3 regions of the Paenibacillus segetis genome follow, and region 3 is predicted to be linked to each of the others. Evidence: a T-box and tRNA genes for the amino acid it is inferred to sense, from the RefSeq annotation. Region 3 holds a T-box; the other regions hold tRNA genes.
The links. The T-box of region 3 lies ahead of argS (arginine--tRNA ligase). A T-box ahead of a tRNA ligase gene usually reads a tRNA of that ligase, here a tRNA-Arg.

Region 1 (3,288 bases), on a different contig from region 3:
GAGTTGTATCATATTTCAACAAATGAGCCAACATTTTAGCGTCAGTCAGGTCATTAATAGCTACTACTTCGATACCTTCCACGTTTTGAATACGACGGAAAGCAAGTCGTCCAATACGTCCGAAACCGTTAATACCAACTTTAATACTCATTGAATAGTTCCTCCCAAATGTTCATTTTTTTTATTATTCAAGACAGACCGAATAGCCCGCCGTGAGTAAACGGTAGTAAACAATAATTGTATCAAAAAATATCACATTGCATTGTGCTCTTGCTGTCTGTTCTTGTTCTCCAGTTCACTGACGATTTCCATCGCTGCTGCTTCATCAGTGACAAGAATGCCTTCATGACCGAACTTCAGTACGGCATGAATCGCCTTCGCTTTACTCTTGCCGCCTGCGATTCCAATAACGATGTCAGTCTTCATGATGTCTTCCAACCGGAGTCCCAGGGTCAGCATTTTGTGAACCACAACGCCTTCTTCGTCAAAATAGTAGCCAAATGATTCCGCCAAAGCGCCATCCTTCTGCAAATCCTCAACCATCGGCAACTCCATCTTACGACGTCGTGCCATTTCCATGGCGTCTCCGATACCGTGAACTACGATTCTAGCTTTACGGATCATGCCCACAATATCATGGATATTTGGATCGTGCACAAGCGACTGATAGGCTTCCTTCCCTAACAAATCGGGTACATGTAGCAGACTATAGCCTGCCCCAAGTCTCTTTGCCATTCCGGAAGCAATCGTGTTGGCCTGAATCTCAAGACTTTCGCCGAGTCCGCCTCTTGCCGGTACGAACCAGCTTTGTTTCAGCACTGCATTAGCCGAAGGTGTTAATTGTTCTGCGACCTCTGCCATTGTTGAACCGCCAGTAACGGCAACAACGTCACCATCTTGCATCACTCGTAATAGCGCCTTCGCTCCTGCCCGCCCAAGCTCACGCTTGATAAGTGGCGAAGTCTCACAATCACCTGCAATAACTACTACTTTCTGCAGGCCATAGGCCTTACGAATCTTCTCTTCCAAATTAGCCAGGCCAAAAATATCCTTCACTACCGGTTCCAGTTTCTCCAGCAGTGTCCTGCCCGAATCGCTGATTCTCATGCCTATATTCTCAATTTCAATCAGGCCTTGAGCCTTCAGGAGATCCGTTTCAGCACGTAACACACGTTCCGTCATGTTCAGTGAGGTTGCCAAAGTTCTACGGCCAATTACGTCAGATAACATGATCTGGTGAAGTATGGTGTACCTTTTCTTGAGAATTTCCATGAGATCAGGAAGAAGCTGCTGTTGCATTTCTAAAATATTACGCATGCCTTCAACTCCTGCAAGCTTCGTCTTCTCTCTGCTTCTCTTTATGGCCCTTAAATGTCCCGGGTAAACTTTTTAAGTCCCACTTACATTCTAACCAATTTTTCTCTCTGTTGCAAGTCTGACGTTCGTATAATTCACATTCTGCTTACCTCTTATACATCTAGATAAAGTTATTGCAGTTAGGGGCTGCTATATCTGCCCTGTCTTCCCCTCAACACTTCATTTTTTTATTTCTATTTCACTATGTTTAAGGCACTCTTTGCCTATAATCTAAAAGTTTAAAATATCCTTTTCTTCCAGCTTCCATGACCTTCCTGGGTTATTCACCCACATTAAACAAAAAGACAGCAATTGAATCATTACTATTATTATGAATGCGATCTGAGAGTAAAAAAATTTCTTCTATAAATATATTAAAAACACTCGTACTACAATTTCATCTCGTCATTCTTAACCTTTCCCTGTTTTTGTATAAGCTCTAACCTATAACTAACGCTTGCAATTTACATGTCAATATCATATAATCATTTTTGCTACTCTTCATTTGCGCCCGTGGTCCAATGGATATGACGCAGGCCTCCGAAGCCTGAGATCGAGGTCCGATTCCTCGCGGGCGCGCCATATTATTTAAACTACATCCCCGTTTAGGGGATTTTTATTACCCTTAGTTTGACTATCTTTGACTTTCTGTTTGAATTTGTTTATGATGAGGATAATATCAATCGATTTCGTCTATTATGAGATTGATGTGACTAATTCAATACGATATGGAGAGCAACAGGCGATTCTCCCATTTGAACAAATGGGCCTGCGATGCCTCATCCAAATTTAAGGAGGTTTTATCGGTGAGTTATATTCCAATGGTCGTCGAACAAAGTAACCGCGGGGAGCGCGCCTACGACATCTATTCCAGACTGCTTAAAGACCGAATCATATTCCTCGGCTCCCAGGTCAATGACGTAGTCGCTAACTCCATTATTGCTCAAATGCTATTCCTGGATGCGGAAGATCCGGGCAAAGATATCAGTCTCTATATCAACAGCCCTGGTGGCTCGATTACAGCCGGTATGGCTATCTACGACACCATGCAGTTCATTAAATCTGATGTATCCACAATTTGCGTGGGGCTCGCCGCTTCAATGGGAGCTTTCTTGCTAAATGCAGGTGCACCAGGCAAGCGTTATGCGCTGCCGAATAGTGAAATTATGATTCACCAACCACTCGGCGGAGCCGAAGGACAAGCGACAGATATTGAAATTCGTGCACGCCGCATCTTGAAGATGCGCGACAAGCTGAATCATATCTTGGCAGAGCGTACAGGACAGCCGTTGGAACGGATCGAGAAGGATACCGACCGCGACTACTTCATGAGTGCAGCAGAAGCAAAAGAGTACGGACTAGTAGACAAAGTTATTGAGAAGATCACTCCTCCACAAGGAGTATAAGGGATCTTAACCACATAAAGGCTGTCATCCAAGCAGGTGAAATATCTGCTTGGATGACAGCCTTTTGTTGAATTAATACGATATATACGTTAACCTTTATTAAATATTATTTACAGGAGGCCCTTTATAAATTATGAATGCACAGCAAAGAAAACCATTATATGACGTCAGTAACGTATTAGCTGATGTAGCTATAGGAAAAAGTAAAGCTGAACTCGTCATTAAGAACGGAACATTGGTTAACGTATACTCAGGTGAACTGTTGAGCCACATCGACGTAGCAGTAGCCCAAGGAAGAATTGCATTCGTCGGAGATGCCTCTCATACGATCGGAGATAATACTACTGTTATTGATGCATCTGGGCGCTTTATTGCCCCAGGCCTTATGGACGCCCATATGCATGTTGAGAGCACGATGCTTACCGTTACTGAATTCGCCAAAGCCGCGCTAGCTAAAGGTACAACTGCAATATTCATGGATCCGCACGAGATCGCTAACGTATTTGGGACCGAAGGTGTTAAATGG
Region 2 (3,288 bases), on a different contig from region 3:
CTAGTTCCAACGAATAACGTTCTGCTTTGCCGCCTTCAAAAGGAACACCGTCAACAGAACCATCAAAGTCGATTACTACAGTATCGCCATTTTGGGATGCTTCTTCGTCGATAACAACGAGTTCAGCATGACGTTGTTGCAAGCGCTCAAGCTCTTGGCTCAATTCTTCTTCGGTAACTTCTACAGCTTGTGCTGGTACTTCGATACCTTTGTAGTCGCCAAGTGTAACTTCAGGTTTTACAGTTACTTTTGCTTTGAACTTGAAAGTTTCGCCTTTAGCAAACTGTTCAACGTCTACTTCTGGACGATCAACTGGAAAGATTTCCGTTTGATCAATAGCTTCAGAATAAACTTCAGGAAGCAAAATATCGATCGCATCTTGATACAAGCTTTCAACGCCGTAGCGAGCTTCAAAAATTGGCCGTGGTACTTTACCTTTACGGAATCCAGGTACGTTTGCTTTCTTTGCTACTTTTTGAAACGCTTTATCCAGTGCAACGGAAACGCGTTCCGCTTCCACTTCGACCTCAAGAACGCCAAGGTTCTTTTCTATTTTTTCCCAAGTTGCTTTCATTTTATGCCTTCCCCTCCAAATTTCACTATACTGAAATACTGAAACCGAATCGCGATAAAGCAGCTATCAAGGTTTCAGTATAGCTGTCCTTATAACACGATCAGAATAACCATTATATTATAATCAACAATACATCATTTTACAAGAGCAAGCACTAGAACTACCAGATTAAGTGATTCTTCTCAAAATCAGGACTTGATCCCAATCGAAATAAATTGTTTCATGGAGCGGTAAGCCTGTTCGTACCGTAGTCGCAAACTGTCCGTAATCCCGTACAAATTGCGTATTTCCTCATCACTCTGATCATCCTGAAGAGTTTCCGCAACAATCGTATGCAGAGCTGCGGCCCATACATCCAATATGGAATCTTCCTCACTAAGCATCGAACGATAATTCATCGTACCGTACACACCCATTATAAATTGGTACCATAACTCTTGAGCAAAATAAAATAAAGTCGGATTATGAATTCCTGTATGTTGCTCAATCCTCTCCAATACATCTTGTATCTGTGATGGAAAATCTGTGGGCTTCAATGGCACCTGGTCCAGTTCGATTTCAACTTCTTCGCCTCCGCGCTGAAATTTAATCAAACCCTGGGAACCTCTACGGTTCAATATTTGTAGGACGCGATACTGTAACAGTGGGTGCAAATCACTACGATTCAACCATATATGAAGGGCATCATCAATTTCCGACAAATCCACAAAGGCAAGTTGCTCCAGCGCTAGAAAGCTTTTCTCTGACATGGGCCTCTCCATGACTGCCTGCAGCAACTTTTTAGGATAGTTTTTATCCTCGGCAATTTTAGCCTCCACATGTCTTCTAGCTAACTGTTCCTCGCCTTCCTCTTCTTCCGCAAGCTCTTGTTCATCTGTATGCAGAGACTTTGGGAAAGCGCTCATCAGCCATTCCAGTAATGCCTGCCATTCTTCGTAGTGCTTAGGGTCCTGGCCCTGGCAATGCAATAAGAATTGGAGCAATTCAATGGCCTCTCCGTATCTTTCCGTTTCCAACATCCGTGTAAGCTCAATCTGGTAATAATCCAGTGTTTTGGGAAACAAGACGACATTATCTTTGTCTTCCGATTGAATGCTGCTGATAAGGACACCTCCCTTTTTTCGACTGTAATTTCAATTGTAGATTATAGCATAGACACCTACCCAGATGAAAATTCACGCCTACTCCAACATATTCGCCCATCCAGGAGCTTCCATTACATAAGCAACCAATGCAAAAAGAAAATTTACCCTTGCTTATTCCAGATAGATATGATAAAGTATTTTTTGCTTGAATTTTTTATTTCTGCATATGTCTCAGTAGCTCAGCTGGATAGAGCAACGGCCTTCTAAGCCGTCGGTCGGGGGTTCGAATCCCTCCTGGGACGTAATAAAAAAGAGTCCACTTTGTGGGCTCTTTTTGACGTTCCAGGGGATGAGAACCCCAATTCGGGGTTCGTCGGAGCATGAACCTCGTTAGCAGTTACATCGCAGTCTCGACCGAAGGGAGAGTACCCCGACTGGGACGTTTGACGTTCCAGGGGATGAGTACCTGAGTACCCCAGCGTACGCGGTTACCCGATGGTACGTTAGTTGTATTTTATACAGCTAAATTCATCTTTTGAAATAAACATAGGAGACTCGTCATTTTACGCCATCTTATCCTTACACCACTCCACCCATTCCATATCTAGCTTATGTAATCTGTTCTTAGATAGATTTTCCTTTAACATCCAGCGAATATCCTTGTTGTCATAATTTATCCACTGCTCAAATTCAACTTTTCCTTCTGTAGGGTATGCAGCTATAGCTACCGACCAACAGTAACCAAGTGCCTTTTTCAAAACTAGAGAACCCTCTTGATTTCTATTCTCCTCTACTAATAAAGATGAGGTCAGTCGATTTAATATAACAAATAATTGCTCCGCGTGCCCCTTATCTTTCAACAGCTTTGGCTCACACAGTGCCGCTGCCACTGCTCTTTGTACAAGCAACCCATCACTGCTCCACAACATCATCTCAGATAGAAGCTGATCCATATGATGCTCACCATAAATTTGTAATGCCATCGCAACACTCTCTCTGATTCTCCAACGAGAGTCTGCAGCATACTGTTTCAAATGAACCAGAACCTCTGCTTGACCCTGGGCTAACAACTTACCTAAACCGACAACTCCACACATCACAATAAAGTCATTTGGTGAATCTCCACTCATGTTCCCTTGTTGAAAATTCAAGAACCTTTGAAAATGCTCCTTATTGCCCATTTTAACCACGGTGTAGAGCAAGGTTAGGTTCGCACGGGGGCCCGGTAGACCCGAATGAAGCATTAAATAGGGCTCCCACTCAACTAAGGATAGTAAATCCTTTTTATATTCTTCCATTTGGCTCATAACTTACACCTCCTTCTTTTACATTTTGAACCAAAATCTATCCAAGCAATATCTAATCCATCACACGTATTAAAACTGGAAAAATTACTACAAACAAAAAAGCCACCCCTTCAGCAAAGGAATATTTGCTGTGAGGATAGCTCTTTTGGTATTCAATTACAACTAATTAACTTTTCATTCGTGGATCCATAGCATCACGTAGACCATCACCCATAAGGTTAAAAGCTAGTACGGTTAACATGATCGATACCCCTGGGAAAATAACAGTCCACGGCGCAGTTTGGATGAATTGACGGGAGTCCGAGAGCATTTTTCCCCACTC
Region 3 (3,288 bases):
GCGCCAACGCCCACCTGCTTCGCGATTTCTTCTTTATTGTCTAAATTCGGGTTCTTCGCTTCAATAATCTCCTTTATTTTAAGAATCGCCTGCTGCAGCAAATCCTCCAGCTTGATGACATTTCCTTTACGAGTAGAGAAACCGCTACCTTCCAAACTGACACGACCAAACGGTACATGGACTAAATCCTTTGCCCACGGGTAGTCCATCAATTCAATGATCTTGAACCACTGCTGGAAGTGCAAGTTCTGCGAATAATCCGTCACATAAATAGCTTTGTCAAAGTGATACGTTTCTTGTCTATAAATTGCGGCTGTCACATCACGCGTATGATATAACGAACTACCATCTTTCTTGAGCATCAAAGCAGGTGCCATATTGAATGAATCCAAACGAACTAACCAAGCACCCTGGTCCTCTTCCAACAAATTTTGCTCTTTAAGCTGTTGAATTACGGGGTCCATTTTATCGTTATAGAAGCTTTCACCCGCATAACTGTCAAATCGAACATCCAATAGATCATAAATTTTCTGAAATTCCTTCATACTAATATCAATAAACCAATTCCATAGATGTAAAGCTTCTGAATCTCCCTGCTCCATCTTTACGAACCAAGCACGAGCTTCATCATCTAATGCCGAATCTTTCTCCACTTCCTGATGGAATTTAACATATAACCTAAATAACTCGTCTATGGCGTCACGTTCAATATCCTCCGCATTGCCCCAACGTTGATATGCAACGATTAATTTACCAAACTGAGTTCCCCAGTCTCCGAGATGATTCACACCTACACATTTGTATCCAAGAAATGAATAGATTTGATACAGCGCATTACCTATTACTGTTGATCTCAAATGTCCTACATGGAAAGGCTTCGCAATATTAGGTGAAGAATAATCAATAACAATGGTTCGTCCTTGGCCGATATCACGAGAACCATACCGCTCTCCTTTGTTTAAAATATCGGATATAACGGTTTTGGCGAATTGCTCTTGATTGATGTAAAAATTTAAATATCCTGAGACGGACTCCATTCGTTCAACCGCTGTGATATTGATTTGTTCCTTTAATTGTTCAGCAATCTGGACGGGTGCCTTACGAAGTAATTTACTTAAACTGAAACAGGGTAGTGAAATATCTCCCATTTCAGATTTTGCAGGATATTCTAGCATTAACATCATGTCTTCTGTTGAGATGTCCTCAATCAAAGCAGAAACTTCGTCGGCAATAAGTTTTTTATAGTGTTGCATAGTTCCACCCTTCCTATATTTTGTTATACAAAAAAGCTCTCGCCTCTAAATAAGAGACGAGAGCTTCTAGCTTCCCGTGGTACCACTCTAAGTGTTAAATTCATCATTTAACCACTCTACTTTGATAACGGTCTATGACCGGATTTACCTACTGAAAAAGGGGTTCGGCAAATCATTTCCAGGGTCCGCTTCACTCATCATTTCTGCACCGGCTTCCACCTACCCGGCTCGCTGTGACTAGAAGGTAATGAGTTACTGTCCCTTTCATTAATGTTCTTCATTATTCATATTCAAATGCAGATTGTATGTAGATCATAGTTTATACTTTTTAAATTTATACCGAATATCAGAGTCGATGTCAAGAATCATTTGCCGCTCTCGACCATTCGAGTCACTTCCGATGTGATCTTATCCCCCCCAAGCCTTTTCCAATCTACTACGAAATCATCAAATGCACTGATCGGTAAGTCCCCAACGATGATATTCAGAAATGTTTCATTCTCCAGCTTCTCTAGCTTTGCCCAATTGTCTTTCATGGACAAGGTTGTACCAAAAAACACACTACGTACCTGTTCCATCGGTGTAGAAGCAAGAACACCCGCACCATATTCATAAGCATTGGCTACTTTCCAGCCCTCCATATTTTTCTTAGGCTGTTCTTTCTCAGTCATCCATTGCTGATAGATTTGCTTCGTTTCGGCATCTAAAGTTTCAGGATCCACTTTTCCATGAAGGGCCTGTTGTATTATGGAGTAACGTTTCTCTATAGCATCAGAATAGTCAATTAATAAATCAAATGGATAGTAATGTCGGGTTTGAATCCCTAATTGGGCCGCAAAATCATCCAATTTAGCAACATCCTCATTAGGGTCCAACCTTCGCTCTAGACGTGTGAAGGCATTTAATAGTTTAATCACTGCTTCCGGATGCTCATACCCTTTGCGTACAACCAAATAACGGTCGGTAACCGATGCCATATGTGTGACGAACTTCTGATCCACATCCAGTGGGGCCGCAAAAGCTCGCCATTCTGATTTCGTATCCGCAGATACAGCTTCGACTAATGGCCAATAAGGTGCCCACCATGGACCAAAGAACATCCCCGCCTGACCATCCAGAATTGGATCCCAAGTTTCTTTATACAGAGCAAATTGCTTATCAATAAGTCCTCTTTTATACCAATCTGCTAACTTGGACAAGGCATCTTTATTCTCGGGAGCAATTGAGCCGTATATAACATTTCCATCTTTATCCTTGATCCAATTCTTAGGAAATGCATGGTATGAATTAAATATGGCATCATATCCATTCATCTGTGGTTTGGTGCCGTAGACAACACCTTTATACCCCGTAAGACCTACCGTATCCCTTTTCCCATTGCCATCTGGATCACGATCGATGAACGCTTTAGCGATTTCTTCAACATCATCAAGGCTCTTAGGAGCTTGTAAATTAAGTTTATCCAGCCAGTCTTGACGGATCCAGAGTAGTGTTGGAGAATCCGAATTAAGCGCCACATTGGGTAATCCGAACAGCTTACCTCTTCTTGTTGCTTCAGCTAATGCAACTCCCTGCGTAGAATCATACATATCTTTGATCAGGTCTGAACCATATTGTTCAAAGGTAGCAGTTAAATCCTCTATCTTTCCTTGATCAATCAATTCCATAAGCTGATTACGAGTGACAACCATCGCATCGGGTAGATCCTCACTCTCAATGGCGAGATCCACTTTCTGCACATAGGCCTCGTCGCCTTTAGCTTCCCAAGCATGGATCACTTTAATATTCGTGATATCTTCAAGATACCGTGTGATAGGATTATTATCATTCGTATCGCCAGTCATTAACTTAGAATCGGGGATTTTGAACCCAATCCTTACTACAACTTGGTTATCATATACTCCATAAGCGGGGTCTTCCTTCATACTAATTCTACCGTCATGCCCGTCGTTCCCGGCTGATTGGGTGCCTTTTTGACATGAACTTAGGATCATGACAAATATCAAAATCAATGTCAATGGAAGAGTCTTGCTTG

Region 1: it has a tRNA-Arg gene. The T-box ahead of argS (arginine--tRNA ligase) is inferred to sense a tRNA for this amino acid. The anticodon was not compared.
Region 2: it has a tRNA-Arg gene. The T-box ahead of argS (arginine--tRNA ligase) is inferred to sense a tRNA for this amino acid. The anticodon was not compared.

Annotation. Positions count from the first base shown of each region.
Region 1 is NZ_BMFT01000004.1:67,583-70,870, reverse strand. It holds gene gap (type I glyceraldehyde-3-phosphate dehydrogenase) at 1-151, opposite strand, end outside; gene IEW05_RS21280 (sugar-binding transcriptional regulator) at 253-1,317, opposite strand; tRNA gene IEW05_RS21275 (tRNA-Arg) at 1,864-1,938, shown strand; gene clpP (ATP-dependent Clp endopeptidase proteolytic subunit ClpP) at 2,163-2,762, shown strand; gene ade (adenine deaminase) at 2,896-3,288, shown strand, end outside.
Region 2 is NZ_BMFT01000003.1:47,834-51,121, forward strand. It holds gene tig (trigger factor) at 1-574, opposite strand, end outside; gene IEW05_RS19450 (hypothetical protein) at 763-1,638, opposite strand; tRNA gene IEW05_RS19455 (tRNA-Arg) at 1,888-1,961, shown strand; gene IEW05_RS19460 (HEAT repeat domain-containing protein) at 2,223-2,966, opposite strand; gene nikC (nickel transporter permease) at 3,133-3,288, opposite strand, start outside.
Region 3 is NZ_BMFT01000001.1:2,154,211-2,157,498, forward strand. It holds gene argS (arginine--tRNA ligase) at 1-1,253, opposite strand, end outside; T-box leader at 1,303-1,530, opposite strand; gene IEW05_RS10025 (extracellular solute-binding protein) at 1,619-3,288, opposite strand, start outside.